Nitratifractor salsuginis DSM 16511: one gene and its partners. The protein of the gene in region 1 interacts with the protein of each later gene in a pairwise test. Links are inferred from orthologs where the notes say so. Each region holds a gene or a part of one and is shown on either strand. Other genes may lie near its edges. The genes, in order: groL, grpE and NITSA_RS06145.

Region 1 (7,023 bases):
AACTCAAGATCGCCGGAGGCGAAAAACTCCGGGGTATCCTGGAGTCTGCCGACGAAGAGGGGATCATTCTTCGCAATAAAGAGGGCGAACACCGCTACAGCTACCCCCAGATCCTCAAAGCCCGTACCTACTTCGACTGGGCCAACAACTCCTGAGCCCTCAGCAACTGTAACAGAGTCGCTCTTTTCGGCTCTCTTCTCTTTCCGGTACCTCTTCCAACTCTTTGAGCATAAATCCCGGTTGAGGAATCAGGCGGAGCAGTTGATAGATGGCCACACCAATCACGATCATTGAATAGATAAAGATTTTTTCTGATAGTTTGAGTTGCATAATGCATCCTTTTTCTGTATTTGGATGCAGAATTGTGGCGAAAGATCGTTACCTTCTCGTTACTGCCCTGTTTCAACAGGGGGTATCTCTTTCGATGAGACAATCCGAAAAGATCGATCGATAGCCTTGGCGGAAGAGGTACTCCTGATGGATGGGGTTGTTAACGGTATAGACGCCGCAGTAGATGCCGAGACGTTCCAAAGACTCGATCGGGGTAGTTTTGATCAGTGTCGTATCGACGTGATAGGCTTCGACCCAGAGCCGCTTCAGGTAGTCTTTGAGTCGTGGAGGATGGGATGCATTCACCAGAGCAGCCAGAGGGAGTGAAGGGATCCCTCGACTGAGCTCGGCCAGGTAATAGTGGTTGAGGGAGGAGACCAGGATGGGCGGCAGCGCCTTGGGATACTCTTCCAAGACCTCCCTGAATCTTCGAACGACCTTTTTTGCCGGAAGCGTCTGCATATCTTTGATCTCGATATTCAGAGAGATCCCGCTCGCTGCGGAAAAATCGAGAACTTCCTCCAGGGTAGGCAGTCGGATAGGCATCAGGGCCTGAATCGTTTCTCTCCACACCCTTCCCGATTTCAGCGTACCGAAGGGGTCCCGGTCGAGAAACCAACTTCCTGCATCAAGTCGGCGAAGCTCTTCCACGGCGTAGTCGATGACCCGTCTTGGGCGCAGTTCCCCCGGGAAACACTGTTCCACATCGGTGGTTCGCTCCAATGTCTCATCGTGGCAAACGACCCAGGCTCCATCCTGGCTCAGCTGCACATCAAGTTCGATGAAGTCGCAATGCCCTGCCGCCGCTTCGAAAGCACAAAGTGTATTCTCCGGACGGATCTCCCTCCAACCTCTGTGGGCACCGATCAACTGGTCTGATCTGAATTTTTCGTAAAAAGCCATAACTACTCCTTCCCTTAAATATATTACCAGTTTAAAATAGAAAGTTGATAAAATCTAATCATTGCCAGAACAAGGAAGGTAGGTTGAAGACCTCTGGAATCAAAATGGAAATTGAAGCATTGCGAAGAGGTTATATTGTCCTGAATATTGATAGGGAAAGCAGTGTGATGGGATCTTCTTGTTAAAGGAATGAAGTATTTTATTCAGATATGAAAGATTCCGGTCTCACGACCGGAAAGAAAAGGAGGGAATGAATCGACGTTTTGGGAAAATTCCTTCAGGAGGTGGGGGAGATTACATCATCCCCATTCCGCCCATTCCGCCCATTCCCATATCGGGAGCGGCGGGAGCGGGTTTGTCCTCTTTGATTTCGCTGACGGTCGCTTCGGTCGTCAGCAGGAGGCTGGCGACAGAGGTGGCATTTTGCAGTGCGACCCGCTCGACTTTCAGAGGATCGATGATACCGGCTTCGAACATATTGACATATTCGCCGGTGGCAGCGTTGAAACCGAGGTTGGCGTCTTCGCTGGTGCTGACTTTGTCAGCGACGACTCCGGCGTCGAAGCCGGCGTTGTCTGCGATCTGCTTGATGGGAGCTTTGACGGCGCGCAGGATGATCTCCGCACCGACCTGCTCGTCACCTTCGAGGCTGATTTCGACCGCTTTGGCGGCTTTGACCAATGCGGCACCTCCGCCGATAACGATTCCCTCATCCACAGCCGCTTTGGTCGCGGAGAGGGCGTCGTCGACGCGGTCTTTTTTCTCTTTCATCTCGGTCTCGGTAGCGGCACCGACCTTGATGACAGCGACACCACCGCTGAGCTTAGCCAGGCGCTCCTGGAGCTTCTCGCGGTCGTAGTCGCTAGTGGTGTTCTCGATCTGAGCCTTGATCTCGCGGATGCGGGCTTCGACCGCCTCTTTGCTGCCTTTACCGTCGACGATGGTGGTATCATCTTTGTCGATGACGACACGGGCGGCTTGACCGAGCTGATCGATGGTGGTCTTCTCCAGGGTCAGACCGAGCTCTTCGGTGATGACGGTACCGCCAGTGAGGATAGCGATATCCTTGAGCATCTCCTTCTTGCGGTCGCCGAAGCCGGGGGCTTTGACGGCGGCGATGTTGAGGATGCCCTTGAGGCGGTTGAGGACCAGAGTCGCCAAAGCTTCACCTTCGACATCGTCAGCGATGATCAGCAGCGGGCGTCCGCTCTGCTGGGTCTGCTCGAGCAGAGGGATCAGGTCTTTGAGGCTGCTGATCTTGAAGTCGGTGATGAGAATCAGCGGGTTGTCCATCTCGACGGTCATCTTCTCACTGTTGGTGACGAAGTAGGGCGAGAGATAACCACGATCAAACTGCATACCCTCGACGACTTCGAGTTCGTCGTTGATTCCTTTGGCCTCTTCGACGGTGATGACGCCGTCTTTACCAACTTTTTCCATCGCCTCGGCGATGAGGTTACCGATTTTGGCATCGCTATTGGCGGAGATGGTGGCAACCTGAGCGATCTGCTCTTTGTCGCTGACCTCTTTACTCATCTTCTTGAGCTCTTCGATGATGGCGGCGCTGGCTTTGTCCATACCTCGCTTCACTTCGATGGGGTTGGCCCCTGCGGTGATATTGCGCAGACCTTCGCGGAAGATGCTTTCCGCCAGAACGGTGGCGGTGGTGGTACCGTCACCGGCTTCGTCCGCGGTATTGCTGGCGACCTCTTTGACCAGCTGAGCTCCCATATTTTCCAGAGAATCGGCCAGCTCGATCTCCCGGGCGACAGAGACGCCGTCCTTGGTAATGCTGGGAGCGCCGAAGCTCTTCTGGATCAGGACATTACGTCCGCGGGGTCCCATCGTGACCTTGACCGCGTCGGCCAGTTTTTTGACTCCGCTGTAGAGTCCGTTACGTGCGATATCTGAAAAGACGATTTCTTTTGCCATTTTTATGCTCCTTTGATGCGTTGACTGATTTCTATTCTTCTACTCTTCTTACTCTCTAATATTCGGGGCTTAGCCCAGGATACCGAGGATCTCGTCGCTGTTGAGGATGAGATACTCATTATTGTCCAGAACGATCTCGGTCCCGGCGTATTTGCCGAAGACGACCGTGTCGCCTACTTTGATTCCCTCTTCTTCCGCATCGGGTCCGACTGCCAGGACTTTCCCTTGAAGGGGCTTTTCTTTGGCGTTGTCGGGGATGATGATGCCGGAAGCGGTGGTTGTGACTTCCTCCTCACGCTCGATCAGTACACGATTAGCCAGGGGTTTGAAGTTCATGCTCGCTCCTTTTTGGTTTAGTTTGACGGTATTTTAGTGAGTTTTTTGATGTATGTCAAGTCAATTCCAGGAAAATATTTAAGAATCATTAGTGTTATTGACTAAAGTTACCTTATTTTTAATACTTATTTCTCTCTCTTTGGCTTGGTATTGACTTTTAAAGTTTTCTAGGGTAATATTCCGGCCTGTATTTTTGATGGCAGGGTAGCTCAGCTGGTTAGAGCGCTGGTCTCATAAGCCGGAGGTCGGGGATTCAAGTTCCCCCCCTGCTACCATTCCCCCTTTTTTATTTCTCATTACTATTTTCCATCTTTTTTTTTATTTTTAACCCACAGTCACACAGTTGGCCTTTTAGATAATACTGCCTTTTTCATTTCGATCTCTAACAATGATTTAGACATAATAGCTCCATTGAACAATTGCAGAGAGGAGTGATCTTTATGGTGAAGCTGGATACCTTGTCATTAAAAGAGGCGCTGGGTTTGGCGTTGGAGAATGCGCCGCTCAAAAGGGAACGGGAGATTGTGACGCTTGATCGGGCTTTGGGGCGTATTCTCGCGCAAGAGGTGAAGGTTCGCAAAAACCTTCCTTCATTTGACAATTCGGCTATGGACGGCTTCGCTTTTCGTTATGGGGATGGCGGGAAGCGACTGCGGATCGCCGCGACGATTTTTGCCGGAGATCGACCCGAAGCGATTTTAGAGGAGGGAGAGTGCTACCGGATTATGACGGGGGCACAGGTACCGGCCGATGCCGATACGATCGTTCCGATCGAGAAGTGCTCTGATGTGACGGATGAAGCGGTGACGATTCCTGAGGGGATCAAGCGGGGGAGCAACCTGCGCAAACGAGGCGAAGAGCTCGACGTGGGGACGACGCTCTTGGAGGCGGGAACGGTGTTGGAACCCTCCCATATCGCGTTGCTGAGCAGCCAGGGGTTGATGGCGGCCGAGGTGACGGCGCCGCTGAGGATCGCTGTATTGTCTAGCGGAGATGAGATCCGCGAACCGTGGGAGGAAGCGGAGGAGGACGAGATTTACAATGCCAACGCTTTTGGGATCATTGCCCTGCTGCAGCGCTATGGCTTCGCGGCGGAATACCACGGCCGCATCCCCGACGATCGGGAAAGCACCGTCGCAATGCTGGGGGAGCTCAAGCGTTACGATGTGATCTTCACCAGCGGAGGGATCAGTACGGGAGAAGCCGATTTTCTCTACGAAGCCTTCCTCGCTAATGGGCTTGAGCCTCTCTTTCACGGGGTCAATGTCAAACCGGGGCGTCCCACGATGATGGGTCGGATGGGGCGGAGCTTCGTGATGGCGATGCCGGGCAATCCTCTGGCTACGATGCTCAATATTTTGGTCCTTGCGATTCCGGTGCTCTTTCGGATGCAGGGGGCCCGATCGGTCCGGCACCGCCGTTTCAGCGCCGCGATGGGCGAAGTGCTCAAGCTGCGGGGCGGGCGGAGCGAAATGGTCCTGGGGCGAATGAGAGAGGGGCGTTTCTTTCCTACCCGGGGCAACCGCTACGGATCGGGGATGCTCACTCCCCTGGCGGAGAGCGATGTCCTAGCGATATTCGGGGAGGAGGTCCGGGAACTTCCGGAAGGAACATCGATCGAGGTGATCCCCCTTTGGGATGCGGTAGAATTTCGAAACGATTCACAGGAAGGATAGCCGATGCAACTTGCTATAGCCCTGGACCTGCCCAGCTCCGCGGAGAATCTCCGTCTCGCCGAAGCCCTGGGGGAGTTCGATGATCTTTGGATGAAGGTTGGCTTTCGCACTTACATCCGCGACGGCCGGGACTTTCTCGATACCCTGCGGAGCATCAACCCCCGTTTCAGGATCTTTCTCGATCTGAAGCTCTACGACATCCCCAACACAATGGCTGACGCGGCGGCGGAGATCGCCGAGTTGGGGGTGGAGATGTTCAATGTCCACGCCAGCGCCGGGGAGCGGGCCCTGCGGACGGTCATGGAGCGGCTGGAACCCTATGGAGAGGATCGTCCCCTGGTCCTGGCGGTGACGGCGTTGACCTCTTTCAGCGAAGAGGAGTTTCGCCGTATCTATGGGAAGGGAATCGACGAGAAAGCTCGGGAGTTCGCCCGAATGAGCTATGAGGCGGGATTGGACGGGGTGGTCTGCTCCGCTTTTGAGAGCCGGGCAGTCAAGGAGGTGACTTCGCAGAAATTTCTGACTCTGTGCCCCGGGATCCGCCCCTTTGGAGAGGAGGCGGGGGATCAGCAGCGGGTGGCGACCCTGGAGTTGGCGGCCAAAGAGCACGTGGACTTTCCCGTCATCGGGCGGCCTGTCTATCAAGACCCCGATCCCAAAGAAAAAGTGCGGCAAATCTTGCAACGCATCGGGGGGCTTTCCGCTCGATCACAATAGCCTTTGGTACCTTGCTGTGGCGCCCTTTTCGGGGGTTTGCATCCGGGAATAAAATCTGTTATACTCGGCGCGAAGGCAGGCAGGTGGCTGCTTGCGGTTGGTGCCGCAAGAGGAAAGTCCGGGCTGCAGTGAGGCAGGACTCCAGCTAACGGCTGGCCGAAGCGATTCGAGGGCAAGTGCAACAGAGAGTAGACCGCCGATGGCGGGTTTTCCCGCACAGGTAAGGGTGAAAGGGTGGGGTAAGAGCCCACCGGTGCCCCCGGTAACGGGGGCAGCCAGGTAAACCCGGTCCGCAGCAAGAAGCACCTGGTACAAGCCTCACATCTTGTGTGCTTCGCTCGAGCCCGTCGGTGACGGCGGGCCTAGATAAATAGTCACCCAACGACAGAACCCGGCTTATCGCCTGCCTTCTTTTTCAAATTAGAAATTAGTAGTTAGAAATTAGAAATTGGAAATTGATGGTAGTGTGTTCAATTATTACATCTCCACGACTAAAAAAGAATTCCTAACTCCTAATTCCTAATTCATGAAGGTTTACCACGCTGTGAAACTCCATAAAACATTTATAATTCTTTCGCTCTTTTTCCTTGGTTCGTTTCTTTCCGCCGCCGAGCACTATGCTCGGGTGGAGCCCTGGGATCGGGCGACGATCAAGGCGGCGGCTCCGGGGGAGGTACTGGAGGCGAATCGTGCTCTGGAGGGGAAGCTCATCGAGGATGCTAGAATCATTCATATCGACGATCGGCTGGACCGGCTCGATCTGGAGCATTCCCGCGAGACGCTGAAGCTGTTGCGGCAAAATCTTGAGCTTACCCAAAAGATGCTGCCCGGCCTGAAGGGAAGTTTCCAAAGGCAGCAGGGCTATTTCCAGCGCCTGAACAAACTCTCCACCGCCAGCCAGACCCAGAAAGATCAGGCTTACCAGGCGATGGTGGCGGCGCAGAACCAGTGGTTGAGTACCCGGCAGCAGGTGATCAACCTGCGCCGAAGCATCCTGGAGATGGAGCAGAAGGTCGCCACGCTCCAGGATAGGATCGCCAAGAAGAATATCCGGTTCAAAAACCGTTATCTCTACCGCCTGCTGGTCCGCCCCGGGGAGTATGCCGGGATCGGCACCCCCCTAGCGATC
Region 2 (6,716 bases), 1.4 Mb from region 1 along the record:
GGACTCCACCCTGGATCGCCGCACCGATGGCCACAACCTCGTCGGGGTTGACCGACTTGTTGGGCTCTTTGCCGAAGAATTCTTTGACCTTCCGCTGAACCAGGGGGATCCGGGTCGATCCACCGACCAGGACGACCGCCTTGATCTCGTCCTTGCTCAGACCGGAGTCTTTGAGAACCTCCTGGACCTTGGTGATGGTCTTGTCGACCAGGTCTTCGATCAAAGATTCGAACTTCGCCCGGGTGATCTTCATCACCAGGTGCTTGGGACCGGTCTGGTCTGCCGTAATAAAGGGCAGGTTGATCTCGGTCTCGGTAGCGGTCGAGAGCTCTTTCTTGGCATTCTCGGCCGCCTCTTTGAGGCGCTGGAGCGCCATGATGTCGGCTTTGAGATCGATGCCATGCTCTTTTTTGAACTCTTCGACCACATAGTCGATGATCCGGTTGTCGAAGTCGTCTCCACCCAGGAAGGCGTCCCCGCCGGTCGCCAGGACCTCGACCACACCGTCGCCGGTTTCGAGGATGGTCACGTCGAAGGTACCGCCACCCAGGTCGTAGACGGCGATGTTTTCGCTCTCTTTTTTCTCCAGACCGTAGGCCAGAGCCGCGGCGGTAGGCTCGTTGATGATCCGCAGGACATTTAATCCGGCAATGGTTCCCGCCTCTTTGGTCGCTTTACGCTGCGCATCGTTGAAGTAGGCGGGGACGGTAATGACCGCATCGGTCACCGGCTGGCCCATATAGGCTTCCGCGTCCTCTTTGAGTTTCATCAGGATCTTCGCTGAGATCTCCTGAGGTGTATAGATTTTTCCATCGATCTCGACGGCACAGGCGCCGTTCTTGTCGACGACGTGATAGGGCAGACGCTCTTTGGCCTCTTTGGCCTTCTCTTCGTTACACATCAATCCCATGATCCGCTTGATGGAGTAGATGGTCTTTTCCGGGTTGGTGACCATCTGACGCTTGGCGGGATCCCCCACCAGGACTTCACCTTTGTCGGTAAAGGCTACGACAGAGGGGGTGGTGTTCTTTCCCTCTTTGTTGGGGATGATCTTCGCTTCCCCGTTTTCATAGACCGCCATTGCGGAGTTGGTCGTTCCCAAGTCGATTCCAATTGGTTTGCTCATTGTTCGTTCTCCTTTTCTGATTCTTTATCGCTATTATAAGCGTTTTTTTGATTTACCTAGGCAACCTAAGTCACCTTCTGTAAAGTTTTTTTATTTTTTGGTGCTTACCATAGAGGGACGCAGAACACGATCCCTGAGCTTATATCCCTTCTGCAGGACATGGACGATCTCGTTTTGCTCGTGAGCATCACTCTCGACCTGCTGGACTACCTGATGCACATGAGGATCGAAGACTCCCTCATTGGCGATCTCCTCGACCCCATGCTTCTTGAGCACCTTCAGCAGCTGCTCATAGGTCAGAGCGATCCCTTCTTTGATCTTTTCGACCGCTTCGTCTCCTTGGATCTTGTCGATACTCGCCAAAGCGTTCTCAAAAGTATCGATCACACTGAGCAGATCGGTGGCAAAGGCTTCGTTGGCATACATTACGGCCGTCGATTTGTCCTTCTCCAAGCGTTTTTTCATATTTTCGAAATCGGCATGGGCTCGGAGGTATCGATCTTTGTACTCTTCGACCTCTTTTTGGCAGTCTGCCAGTTTCTCTTCACAGCCAAACTCCTCCAACTCCTCAGGCTCCTGGCTCTCGTTTTTCTTTTTCTCTTCTTCCCGGGAGAGCTTTTTTTCGCTCTCTTCGGGACGTTTGTTCTTTTTACTCATCGCTTCCCCCTTTCGGAAAATTTTCTCCATTATATCCATTGAGCTTGGATTTGTCAAGTATCTCTATTGGTATTATATATATGTTTATTTAGTCATAATGACTCAACTAGTATATAGTTATTGGCTACAATGGTAAAGAAACGGAAATATGATAAGTCCAAAGTATGTGATCCTCGTGCAGCAACGATAAATAAAACTGTGTGTGGGAAACTCGGAAATGTTAGAAGGGTAATGAAAAGTATTGGAAAAAATGTAAAAAGATTAAAAAAGAGTTTGAAGTTCCCGGGAAAACCCGGGAGAGGGATCAGTTACGGATACCGAGCGCCTCTTTGATAGTAACGAAACGATCGTAATCTTTCTTACGCAGATAACGCATCAGTCTGCGGCGCTGGCCGACCAGCTTCAGCAGACCAAGTCTGGAAGAGTGGTCTTTCTTGTTTGTCTTGAGGTGATCGGTCAAATATTTGATCCGTTCTGTCAGCAGTGCGATCTGCACTTCCGGAGAACCGGTATCGTTCTCTCCCCGTCCGTATTTAGCGATGATCTCTTGTTTCTTCGCCGAATCCAAAGCCATAATGACCTCCTGATTGGTATAAATTTGGTCCGAAATTATACTGTCCCAAGCTTCAAAGGAGATAAGTCCCCCTCTTTAGAGACCGAAATCTCCTATTAATTAAATTAGAGTAAAATACTCTTAATTATAAAGTTGCATTATCAGTTAAAGAAAAGAGGACGCATCCATGCTATTGACCCGCGCCAGCGAATACGCACTACTTTCACTCGACAAAATCCGGAAATCGGAGCAACCGATCGGCTCCGAACAGTTGGCACGCGAACTCTGCATTCCCAAAAGCTTCCTGGCCAAGATCCTCCACAATCTCGCCAAACAGGAGATCCTCGAATCCCACAGGGGGGCCCAGGGAGGCTTCACGATCAAAGCGGGAATGGACCAGATCTCGGTTTACGATGTAATCCTGGCGGCTGAGGGCAAATCTCCCGCCGTCTTCGATTGCACCCAATACGCGGAGAACTGCCCCAACGGGAGCATCGGCGGATGCGCCATCTCCCCCTTTCTCGCGACTTTTCAGGGCAAGATCGACGATTTCCTCAACGAGCTGACCCTCGATCAGCTCTTTGTCGACTGAGGTGCCGCGATGCGTATCCATCATCTCTCCCACATCGACCTGGACGGTTACGGTTGCCAATATCTTACGACCCGGGCCTTCGACGATATTCAATGCTACAACGCCAACTACGGCCCGGAAGTGACGGCCCGCCTGGGGGAAATTCTCAACCGCATCAAAGAGGAGCGACTCCGGGATCCGGAGAAAGAGTTCCTCATTCTCATCACCGATCTCAACCTGAGTACCAAAGAGTGCAACGCTCTGGAGAAAGGGGCGATGGAAGCGGGAGCCAAGCTGCAACTTCTCGATCACCACGGCACGGGAGCCTCGGCTGCCGAACGCTTTGCCTGGTATACCCTGGACACTTCCCGAAGCGCCACGAAGATCACCTACGACTGGCTGCGGGAGCACTTCGGCTTCGACCCGGAAGGTCACTATGAAAAGATCGTCGAAGCGATCAATGCCATCGACATCTGGGTGGAGGAGAGCCCCTACTTCCCCTACGGCAAAGTCCTCCTGGGGATGATCAGCGGAGCCCGGGAAGTCAACCGAATCCTCTTTCCCGATGAGGACCGCGCCTACAAGCTCAGCCTCATCGACACCGCGGCGAAGATCCTGGAAGATGTGCCTCTGGAAGAGGCGCCGATCGTGCTGGATGAAGCGCTGCATAGCCACAAGAAAGCCTTCTTCCGCCTGGAGAAGAACGATACCAAGGACAACCTGGTCGCCAACTATGTCACCCGGCTGCTGAGCCGTGAAAAGGATCGGTTGACTATCAACTATAAAGGCTACAAAGGGTTATTGGGTTACAACGTGGGCAATACTTCCCTCATCGGTAACGCCTTTCTCCTCGCCAACCCTGATTACGACTTCTATATGGATGTCAACTCCCGGGGCAATTTCAGCCTGCGGAGCAACAACAAGCTCGACGTCTCCGCTATGGCGGCGGAGATCGGCAACGGCGGCGGCCACCCCAACGCCAGCGGCGGCAAGATCGAAAACTACAAAGACTCCTTCGTCTACAGCGACCTGAGGGACTTCATCCAGAACTATATCGACGAAAAGAGTGCTCAGCCCTCCTGATGGGCAGCACCCACGACCCTCAGAAGCACCTCTTCATCCAAAAAAAAGCCGTTTTCACAGCAGGCTTCCATTGCCTGCCTGAGCTGATCGATCATTTTTTTTCCCTCTGCAGGGTCAAGCAGCAGTGCCGAGGGGCGAATCAGACCTTCACCCCACTCCTCCAGTCTCTCCCGAGAAATACGCCGGTGGCGGTAAATGATCCGATCCTCTTCCAGGCTCACCCCGGCGCGCTGCAGAGCATTGCGCCAGACATTCGCCGGGGGATATTCGATTCGCTCCACTTCTTCCCGGCATCCCCGATCCCCGAGCACCCGATCCAGAACTTCGCCGGCAGCCTCCAAGTGACCGTTCAGAGGCAACTCCATCAGCAGCCTCCCGCCCCGTTTGAGCGCCCGGACGAGATGGCGGATCGCACGTTCCGGCTGATGCATACGATAGCCGGGATCGAGGAGGATGATCCCGTCAAAGCGCTGCCGATCACTCAAATACTCTGCCTGGGCCAGAACCGCTCTTACCCCGGCCTTTCTCGCCTTCACCGCCTCCGCTTCGGACTGGACACAGAGCAGAAGCTCCGTGCCTCTTTTCTGCCAAGCTTCCAATACCTGCAGATCCCCATACCCCAGCACCAGAATCCGTTCACCCTCTCGGGGATCGAGAAGTTCCGACAGGCTCAGGCTCTTTTGGGGGCGAAACGCTTCGGGCAGAGCGGAAGGCGGCGCCATAAAATCCAGCAGAGATTTGGGCATAAAACCTCCTAGACGCGCACCCGGTCTTCCAGGGCCCGGGAGAGGGAGAGCAGATCGATGTTGTCCAACTCCACGCCGGTGGGAACTCCCTGGGCGATCTTGGTAAAGACCAAGCCCCGGTCACTCAGACGATCCTCGATATAGAGGATCATCGTATCGGTGGCGATCCCGGGAGGGAAGGCGAAGATCACCTCCTCCACCCCCTCCACGATCTCGTGCAGGTGGCTCTCATCCAGCTCTTCGATGGAAGAGAGGATATAGTAGAGTCCCTCGTACTGCCCCGATTCTTCGATGGTAAAGATATCCTTGGCGCTTTGGACGATACAGAGCTTGCTCCGGTCCCGGCCCGGATCGCTGCAGATCCCGCAGAGCTCATCTTCGCAGATCGCGTGACAACGCCGGCACGTTCTGAGGCTACTCACCGCATCCTCGATCGCCTGGGCGAGCTTGAGCCCGCTGAAGCCCTGCTCCGTCACCAGATGATAGGCCAGGCGTGTCGCCGTCTTGCGCCCGATGGTCGGCAGAGCATTGAAGGCTTCAACCAGCCGTTCGAAAGATTCGACTCTATACCGTTTCATAATCCACGACTTTGCTGTACTCGGCTACGCTCTTGATGTAATCGATCACCCGCAGATGCTCGGGATGCACCGCATATTCCTCCAGCCCCTTGCGGTCATCGAAGGTGGTGGTCAGCACCAGGTCCATAGCCCGCTCTTCCTCGGAGAAATTGATCCCCGTTTCCATACTGCGCAGCGAAGGGACCTGCTCAATCAAAGCGTCAATACGCCTTTTCGCTTCCCTGATCCGCTCATTTTTGTCTGCCGCTTCAGCGAATTTGATCATAACGATATGGACAACCATGCGCTTCATCCTCCCCACAATTTTGCCGAATTATAACCTAAATAATTATGGTAAAATTCTGACAACTTTTATCCTGTTAATCCCAAAATTCCCAGAGATCAGACAGTAAAATCAGGAGCGATTTCCCAATGACAAGCGTCGACTATTATGAAATTCTGGAAGTGAGCCGTGACGCCACGGCTGCCGAGATCAAAAAGGCTTACCGCAAACTGGCACTGCGCTATCACCCCGACAAAAACCCCGGGGATCCCGAAGCCGAAGAGAAGTTCAAGCTCATCAACGAAGCTTACGGGGTCCTCAGCGACGAAGAGAAACGGGCCATCTACGACCGCTACGGCAAAGAGGGCCTGGAGCGCCAGGGTGCCGGGTTCCACGCCGACAGTATGGATGATATTATGGATATTTTCAACTCGATGTTCGGAGGGGCCTTTGGAGGCGGATTCGGCCGATCCCGACGTACCCAGAGCGGAGCCAACTACGCTATGGACCTGGAAGTGGAGCTGGAGCTAAGCTTCCAGGAAGCAGTCTTCGGTTGCGAAAAAGAGATCGACCTGCAATACAAAGCCCCCTGTGACGCCTGCCGGGGCACCGGAGCCAAGGATGGGCAGCTCCAAACCTGCAGCACCTGCGGAGGACAGGGGCAGATCGTGATGCGCCAGGGATTTATGACCTTCGCCCAGGAGTGTCCCCACTGCCAGGGACGCGGACAGGTCGTCAAGGAACCCTGTCCCGAGTGTCAGGGGCGCAGCTATCAGCTCAAGCATGAAACTGTGCTGCTCTCCATCCCTGCCGGAGTCGATACCGGCAACAGGCTCCGTATCCCCGCCAAAGGCAACGAAGACCGAAACGGACGCCGTGGGGATCTTTACGTTCTCTTCTATGTCGAAGAGGATGAGCATTTCGTCCGGGAGGGGAACAACCTCTACATCGAAGTCCCAGTCTTCTTCACCCAGTGCGTTATGGGCGGTGAAATCACAATCCCTTCTCTCGACGGAGAGTTGGAACTGGATCTCAAACCCGGCACGAGAGACCGGGCACAGTTCGTCTTCCGTGGCAAGGGAGTACCTGATGTCCATGGCGGACGCACCGGCGATCTCATCGCCCAGATCAAGATGATCC
Region 3 (7,086 bases), 650 kb from region 1 along the record:
ACTGGTGGATCGGCGTCATCCCGCCGACAACCACATGGTCTCCCAGCTCCACATGCCCGGCCAGGGTTGCCGCATTGGCGAGGATGCAGCGGTCGCCGATCCGGACATCGTGGGCGATGTGGACATAGCCCATCAGGAGATTCCCGTTGCCGATACGGGTGACTCCGCCGCCCCCTTCGGTCCCCGGGTTGATGAGGGTGAATTCCCGGATGATGTTCTCATCCCCGATCTCCAGGCGTACCTTTTCTCCGTGGTATTTCAGATCCTGGGGGATCGACCCGATCACGGCGTGGGAAAAGATCCGGTTCTTTTTACCGATGCGGGTCGCTCCCTCGATAAGAGTATGACTGCCGATCTCGGTCCCGTCGCCGATGCTGACTTCCGGTCCGATCACGGTGTAGGCTCCGATGCTGACCTCTTCACCGATTCGGGCTTTCGGATCGATCAGTGCGGTAGGATGGATAGAGTTTGCTGACATCACTTGTCCACGATCATCGCTTTGAGCTGGGCTTCCGCCACCAGTTTCTCATCGACGTAGGCTTTACCGTCGAGGAACCAGACGGCGCCTTTGTTTTTGACGACCTCCAGACGGTAGACGAGCTTGTCTCCCGGTGTGACGGGAGCACGGAACTTGGCTTTGTCGATACTCATAAAGTAGACCACCTTGTCCTGGGTCGCTTCCTGCCCCTGGCTGTCCATACTTTTAAACGCGAGCACTCCGCCGGCCTGGGCCATTCCTTCGATGATCATAACGCCCGGATAGATGGGGTGATCGGGGAAATGGCCCTGAAAGACCGGTTCGGAGATGGAGACGTTTTTGTACCCTTCGACCGAGCGTCCCGGCTCCAGGGCCGTAATGCGGTCCACCAGCAGGAAGGGGAAGCGGTGGGGGAGGATCTTCTGAATCTCGATGACGTTGTAGAGCGTTGCTGACACGGATGACCTTTCGGTGGGAATCTGCTCCGGAACACCGTCGGAGCATAATGAGCAATATTTTATCGAAAATAGGTAAAGAAGCCGTTTATCTTTCGAAGGGAAAGATCAGCCGTTCCCGGACATCCTCGAAGAGGCGGGTCTGGAGGGTCAATTCGACCTTGTTCTCGGGGATCGACTCCACGACGAGCAGGGCGCTGAGATCGTAGGGGCCGGGGAGGAGCTGGTGCCGCAGCTCGAGTTCCTCCTCGAAGGTGGGAGGATGGAAGATCAGTTCGGTGACATCACGATAGTTGCGGCCGCTGAGGCGGTTGTAGCTCTCCAGGGTAATGAATTTGACTTCATCCCGGTTCATTATGGCCACTTCGCCGATTAGCTCTTCGATCCGTCCCCGGGTATAGGAGCGTTTGAGGGTGGAATAGGGGAGGATATGGGCGGGGACGGGACTTTTTCGCACCCTGAGCAGCCCGGAGAGCAGCCGCCAGTTGAGGAAACGCTCTCTGACGATGCGGTATTCGAGCCCCTGCGCTTCGAGTTCGAGACGCCGGGTGTAGAGCTCCAGACGCTCTTCGATCGATTCGGGTTGGATCTGCCCCGAGATCGGTACCATCAGCTCATCGGCCAACTTCTCCTGCTGTTGGCGCTGGATGGTCAAGCCGAAGAGGCACCCGCAGTAATCCTGTCGGTAGAGCTGGGCCTCTTTGGCCATAATGTTTTGCTCCTGGGTCCCTGACGCCTTGCGGTAATCGGGGGCGATGAACTCCAGGCCGTAACGTCGGGCCAGGCGTTCTCCCTCTTCGCGGAGTTGCTTGAGGGATTTTTTGGGAGAGGTCAGCAGGGTGGAGGTGAAGCGCCGCTCACCCAATTCGGCTGCTTTGGCGGCAGTCACTTCAAAGCGGCGGTCGAAACAGACGGCGCAGCGCCGCCCCTTCTCCGGTTCATTCTCCAGGCCGCGCACCGCTTCCATCCAGCTTTCGAAATCGTAAGGGCCCTCGATCAGCTCGATCCCGAGTTGACGGCAGCTGCGCTCGACTTCCAGTAGTCGTAAACGATATTCACTATAGGGATGAATGTTCGGGTCATAGAAAAAACCGATGAGCTTCTCTTCGGGGAAATCCTCTCTGAGTTTTTGGAGGAAATAGTGGCTGTCGACGGCGCAGCAGATGTGGACTAGCATAATTTTTCCTTTTGGGAAAAATTATGGAATGAGGAATGAGGAATGAGGAATGAGGAATTTCGGTCTGTGTCGCTTTGCGACACCTTTATTGGAGTTATTCGATCTTTCATTGTCAGCCTTATTCGGTTGCTCAGTTACTCATTACTCGGTTACTAGTTATTAGTGTTATCCCATCTTGAGCCCGGCGAAGAAGCCGGCGACGGAGGAGGTGCCTCCTGCGACTCCGAGGCGGGAGAGGCGCTCTTTGAGGAAGAGGGCGAAATGTTGGAAGAGGGTCGAGCCCTCGGAGACGGTTTGGGTGAGGCCCTCTTCATTGAGGGTGATGAGGTGCTGATGCTCCAGGATGAAAAGCAACGCTACCGCCAGTCCTCCGAAAAAGAGCAGGATTTTGAAGCTCTTTTTGATTACATAGCCGACGGAGAGGCCGATGAGGAAACCGCTCCCCATCTGCAGCCAGGGAAGCCCCGGCAGATGCTCCTGAATGACACGGGTCAGATTCTCATCCATCGCTTATCTCCTCACACTGCTCAGCCAGCGGATCATATCAGTCGAGAGCCGGAAAATGGCCCGGTTGGCCGCTTCGACGAATCCCCGGGCGTCGGTCTGGGTGCAGGGGATGCTGTAGTTGAAGATTTTCGAAGCGATCAGCTTCTTGTCCTCGGTACGGATCAGTCGCAGTCCGATGGAGATTTCGGCCGTGGAGCCCTGGGGGGTGATCTGGTGTTCGAAACGGTAGACGGTGCATTCGAGTTCATAGGGGGCATCGGCCTGGGACGCGTAGTCGAGGACATTGCGCGCGATGCCGCTGCGTTGAAGGGCTTCGATGAGGTTGGCCATCAGGATCCGGTTGAGGGATTTGCTCCACTGGCTGTAGCCGTAGTAGGATTGGGTCAGGTCACTCCGGCTGAAATAGATACGGGTCCCCATCGTATCCTCGATCCCCTTGGGGTAATCGACACGAATGGCACTGAAACGGGGATGGACTCTGGGAAGATTTCCCGCTGCGTCGAGGGTATACATATGGATCGTTTTGCCGCTGCATCCGCCGAGCAGAAAGAAGAGAGCGCCCGCAATAAGCAGAGAGAGTAGATTTTTCATTCACCGGGTCCTTTGGGTGGGCTTCCCGCACCGAAGATCAGGGAGCTGGGATGCCGGCTCAGGTTTTTCAAATCTTCAGCGAGCTCCTGGTAACTGTAGCTGAGCTCTTTGATGTCGATCTGTATGGGACGGATCATTTTGCGCAGATCGTATTCGCCCCGTTTCAGACGACGGTCAATCCCTCTGGCAAGGTCGGCGATATTACGGCCCGCTTCATCCACATGATCCATAAGGGGCGGGAGCTTCTTTTGCAGTGTATCGGTCACCTGGTCGACGGAATCTACCAATTGGGCGCTGCGTCGATCGAAATGGGCCAGGGTACGGTTGAATTCATCGGAGAGAGTGATGAGTCGATTCTCTACGGCGACCGCTTTGCCGGTAGCTTCGGCCGTATTGTTGAGAATCTTCGTCAATTGCTGTTGATTATGTTGACTGAAAAGTTTGTTGAGGCCATCGGCAGTGTGCTGGAGTTTGTCGAGAAATTTCGGAGCGCTTTCGCTAAGCCGGTGCAGAAGTGACGGGTGGGTTGGGATGACCGGGATCTGTCCCTCGGGTGCCGTCAAGCGAGGTGCCCCCTTTTTGCCCCCTTCGATCTGGACATAGGAGAGGCCGGTGATCCCCTGGAGCTTGAGCAGGGCGTACATCCCTTTGACGATGGGGGTTCCCGCTTTGAGGCGGATCTTGACCCGGATCCGCTCGACATTGGTGGGATCAATTTCGATGCGGCTGACCTTGCCCACATCGACCCCCTTGAGTTTGACGGTGGAGTCCATCGTGAGCCCGTCAACAGGTTCGGTGAAATAGAGATAATAGTAGTCGTATTTTTCCTCAAAGCCGTATTTGGCGAGCCAAAAGGCGAAGGCGAACGCCAGGATGGTAAAGAGCAGCACAAAGAGACCGACAAGAGTATAATTAATCTTACTGTACATCGCTGGCTCCGCTCCCGGCTGAATCTTTTGCGTCTATTTTACCCATAAATCGTTTGGAGATGTATTCGTTCTTGAAAAAGCGTTGCACAAAAGGATGATCTGTCGCCATCACTTCCTGGAGGGTCCCCTCGGCGACGACGTGTTTGTCGGCCAGGACCGCCATACGGTCGACAATGGTGAAGATGGAGTCGAGGTCGTGGGTGATCATCACCACGGTGATGTCCAGGGCATCCCTGAGATCGACGATGAGCCGGTCGAAGGCCCGGGCGCCGATGGGGTCCAGTCCCGAAGTGGGCTCGTCGAGGAAGAGGAGCTTGGGGTCCATGGCCAGGGCCCGGGCGAGGGCAGCCCGCTTGATCATCCCACCGCTGAGCTCGGAAGGGTAGAGAGCCGCGGCCCGGCTATGGAGCCCCACCATCTCCAGCTTTTCCCGGACGATCTTCTCCCGCAAATCCTTTGGGATAGAGGTGTACTCTTTCAAAGGCAGAGCGATGTTCTCTGCGACGGTCAGGGAGGTGAAGAGGGCCCCGAATTGAAAAAGCACTCCCCAGCTTCGCCGCAGCTGATGCCGCTCGACGTAGTTGAGATGAGAGAGCTCCTTGCCCAGGACTTTGATCGTGCCGGAGGTAGGCCGTAGCAGCATAATGATCTCTTTGACCAGGACCGATTTTCCCGCGCCGCTCTCTCCGAGGATGCCGTAGATTTCCCCCGGATAGACCGTCAAATTGACCCCGTCGTGAATCACTGTGTCGCCGAAACGGGTGACGATGTTGCGCATTTCGATGATCGGTTCGGCCATGCTCAATATCCCAACTGAGTGTAGATGACGGCAAAAAGAGCGTCGCAGGCAATGACGAAAAAGATCGCGTGAACCACACTGGCGGTGGTTTCGATCCCGATGCTTTCGGTATCTCCGGTCACCCGAAAGCCGTGAAAACACCCTGTCGCGGCGATGATCAGGGCGAAGAAGGGCCCTTTGACGATTCCCAGGATGTAGTGCTTGGCCGCCAGGACTTCCTGCAGTCTTTCGATAAAGAAGGTGAAGGAGAGATCGACCTGGACCTTGGTGGCGATCATTCCTCCCAAAATTCCGATCACATCGGAGAAGAAGATCAGCAGGGGCAAAGCGATCATCATGGCGACAATCCGGGGAATGACCAGGAAGTAGAAGGGATCGAAGCCCAAAGTCTGCATGGCGGCGATCTCTTCGGTGATCTTCATCGTCCCGATCTCCGCGGCATAGGAGGAGGCGCTGCGTCCCGCGATGACGATGGCGGTGATCATGGGCCCCAGCTCCCGGGTAATGGCGATGCCGATCCCGTCGACGACGTAGATATCCGCCCCGAACTGAACCAGCTGCACGAGACTCTCGTAGGCGATGACCAGCCCCACCAGAAAAGAGGTCAGGCCGATGATGAAAAGGGCATTGACGCCGGAGTGCTGGATGTGGTAGACGGTTTCGCGCATACGGAAGTTGGAGGGCTTGAAAAGCAAGCGCAGGAAACTGACGGAGAGTTCCCCCAGGAAATGAAAGAAGTCGCGCACGACTTTGAGCTCTTCGACGGTGGCTTTGCCGATACGCCAGAGCAAACCTTCCCGCCGTTTGGGCAGAGGTTCTTCACCGTATCCCCGCTCGATGAGGTGCAGCATTTTCTCTTTTTTCTCATCGAGACCGGTGATTTCGCACGCTTTGCCCGCCTTTTTCATTCGCTCCCGCAGCTCTAGAAGCAGGAGGATTCCCGCGCTGTCGAAACGCTGCACCTTTCCAAAATCGATCCGGCAGCGTGGAGTCTCGGGGAGGGGGAGGCGGCGGAGCTCCTTTTCGATGAGTCGGGCCTGATCGAGAGTCCAGTCTCCCTGACATTCGATAAGGGTCTCTTCGCCGTTTTTACGGAGTTTCAGCGGGCTTTGATTCATAGGCAGATTATAGCGTCATAGTTTTAATCGGCTTCATTTCCAGGGCTTGCCTATAGGGGAAATCGGCTAGAATCACGCAGCGAAAAGGAGCAAATATGAACCGGCAGATCCTCCGCCTGGCCCTTCCCAATATCCTGGCCAATATTTCCGTTCCTCTCATCAGCTCCGTCGATACGGCGCTTATGGGGCATCTCTCGGCAGCCCATCTGGCGGCGCTGGGGATCGGGGGGATGATCTTTATGTTCCTCTACAGCAGCTTCGGTTTCCTCCGGATGGGCACGACGGGAATGACGGCTCAGGCTTTCGGAGCTGGGGACGGGCACACGCTCAGCGCGACCCTCTATCGGGCGATGATCCTGGCATTGATCCTGGCGCTCCCTATGATCATATTTGAAAATATTATTTTTGGACTCGCCGCTGAGTGGATGAATGTGGAGGCGAGCTACCGCTCTTTGGCCCAGGAGTATTTCTCCATACGAATATGGACGGCGCCCGCGGTGCTGTTGATGTTCGTTCTGACCGGCTTTTTCTTCGGGATGCAGAATTCCCGCTACCCCCTCTATGTCACCGTGCTGGTCAATCTGGTCAATGTGGGGCTCAGTATCTTTCTGGTCCGGGTTTTGGAGTGGGGGATCGCCGGGGCGGCCTGGGGGACGGTGGTGGCTCAATATGCGGGATTGGCCTACGCCTTTTGGCTGCTGGGGCGTTACCGCGCTTCCATACAAAGGGTTCGGCGCAGGGAGCTGCTGCGCTGGGAAGCGCTTTCGAGATTCTTCCACGTCAACCGCAATATCTTTATCCGGACGCTGGCGCTGACCTTTTCTTTGGCTTTTTTCTATGCCCAGGCGGCCAAGGGCGGCGAAGTGACCCTCTCGGTGATGATCCTGCTGCTGCAATTTTTGATCTGGAGCAGCTTCGCCATCGATGGCTTCGCCAATGCCGCAGAGAGCCTGGTGGGCCGATACTACGGAGCGGGGGACCGTCGATCTTTCGCCGCGGCGGTCAAATACTCCCTGCTCTGGGGAGGGGGCC

The links.
Region 2: the proteins of groL (region 1) and grpE interact in binary tests that used the Escherichia coli proteins (3 or more experiments, as listed by UniProt). The link is inferred for Nitratifractor salsuginis DSM 16511 from one-to-one orthologs.
Region 3: the proteins of groL (region 1) and NITSA_RS06145 interact in binary tests that used the Escherichia coli proteins (3 or more experiments, as listed by UniProt). The link is inferred for Nitratifractor salsuginis DSM 16511 from one-to-one orthologs.

The regions. Positions count from the first base shown.
Region 1 is NC_014935.1:1,858,607-1,865,629, reverse strand. What follows is about bases 847-3,776. They hold groL (chaperonin GroEL), read right to left. Parts: upstream 3,166-3,776; coding sequence 1,528-3,165; downstream 847-1,527. Other genes in these bases: groES (co-chaperone GroES), read right to left, coding at 3,235-3,501; NITSA_RS09545 (glycerophosphodiester phosphodiesterase), read right to left, coding at 847-1,233. In the rest of the region: ribosome maturation factor RimP, read left to right, coding at 1-155; NITSA_RS11465 (hypothetical protein), read right to left, coding at 160-330; more of NITSA_RS09545, read right to left, coding at 403-846; NITSA_RS09525 (molybdopterin molybdotransferase MoeA), read left to right, coding at 3,942-5,177; pyrF (orotidine-5'-phosphate decarboxylase), read left to right, coding at 5,181-5,894; NITSA_RS09515 (RND family efflux transporter), read left to right, coding at 6,520-7,023.
Region 2 is NC_014935.1:476,300-483,015, reverse strand. Bases 1-2,699 are described here. They hold grpE (nucleotide exchange factor GrpE), read right to left. Parts: upstream 1,784-2,699; coding sequence 1,217-1,783; downstream 1-1,216. Other genes in these bases: NITSA_RS02395 (RrF2 family transcriptional regulator), read left to right, coding at 2,524-2,699; rpsO (30S ribosomal protein S15), read right to left, coding at 2,088-2,357; dnaK (molecular chaperone DnaK), read right to left, coding at 1-1,126. Outside these bases: more of NITSA_RS02395, read left to right, coding at 2,700-2,928; NITSA_RS02390 (DHH family phosphoesterase), read left to right, coding at 2,938-3,990; NITSA_RS02385 (class I SAM-dependent methyltransferase), read right to left, coding at 3,978-4,736; recombination mediator RecR, read right to left, coding at 4,745-5,314; NITSA_RS02375 (Dabb family protein), read right to left, coding at 5,301-5,597; molecular chaperone DnaJ, read left to right, coding at 5,726-6,716. UniProt on the Escherichia coli protein: Participates actively in the response to hyperosmotic and heat shock by preventing the aggregation of stress-denatured proteins, in association with DnaK and GrpE. It is the nucleotide exchange factor for DnaK and may function as a thermosensor.
Region 3 is NC_014935.1:1,207,140-1,214,225, reverse strand. Bases 3,032-6,024 are described here. They hold NITSA_RS06145 (ABC transporter ATP-binding protein), read right to left. Parts: upstream 4,937-6,024; coding sequence 4,127-4,936; downstream 3,032-4,126. Other genes in these bases: NITSA_RS06140 (ABC transporter permease), read right to left, coding at 4,939-6,024; NITSA_RS06150 (MlaD family protein), read right to left, coding at 3,205-4,137; NITSA_RS06155 (ABC-type transport auxiliary lipoprotein family protein), read right to left, coding at 3,032-3,208. Also shown: lpxA (acyl-ACP--UDP-N-acetylglucosamine O-acyltransferase), read right to left, coding at 1-478; 3-hydroxyacyl-ACP dehydratase FabZ, read right to left, coding at 478-936; NITSA_RS06165 (epoxyqueuosine reductase QueH), read right to left, coding at 1,022-2,110; NITSA_RS06160 (FUN14 domain-containing protein), read right to left, coding at 2,276-2,617; more of NITSA_RS06155, read right to left, coding at 2,621-3,031; more of NITSA_RS06140, read right to left, coding at 6,025-6,054; NITSA_RS06135 (MATE family efflux transporter), read left to right, coding at 6,150-7,086. UniProt on the Escherichia coli protein: Part of the ABC transporter complex MlaFEDB, which is involved in a phospholipid transport pathway that maintains lipid asymmetry in the outer membrane by retrograde trafficking of phospholipids from the outer membrane to the inner membrane.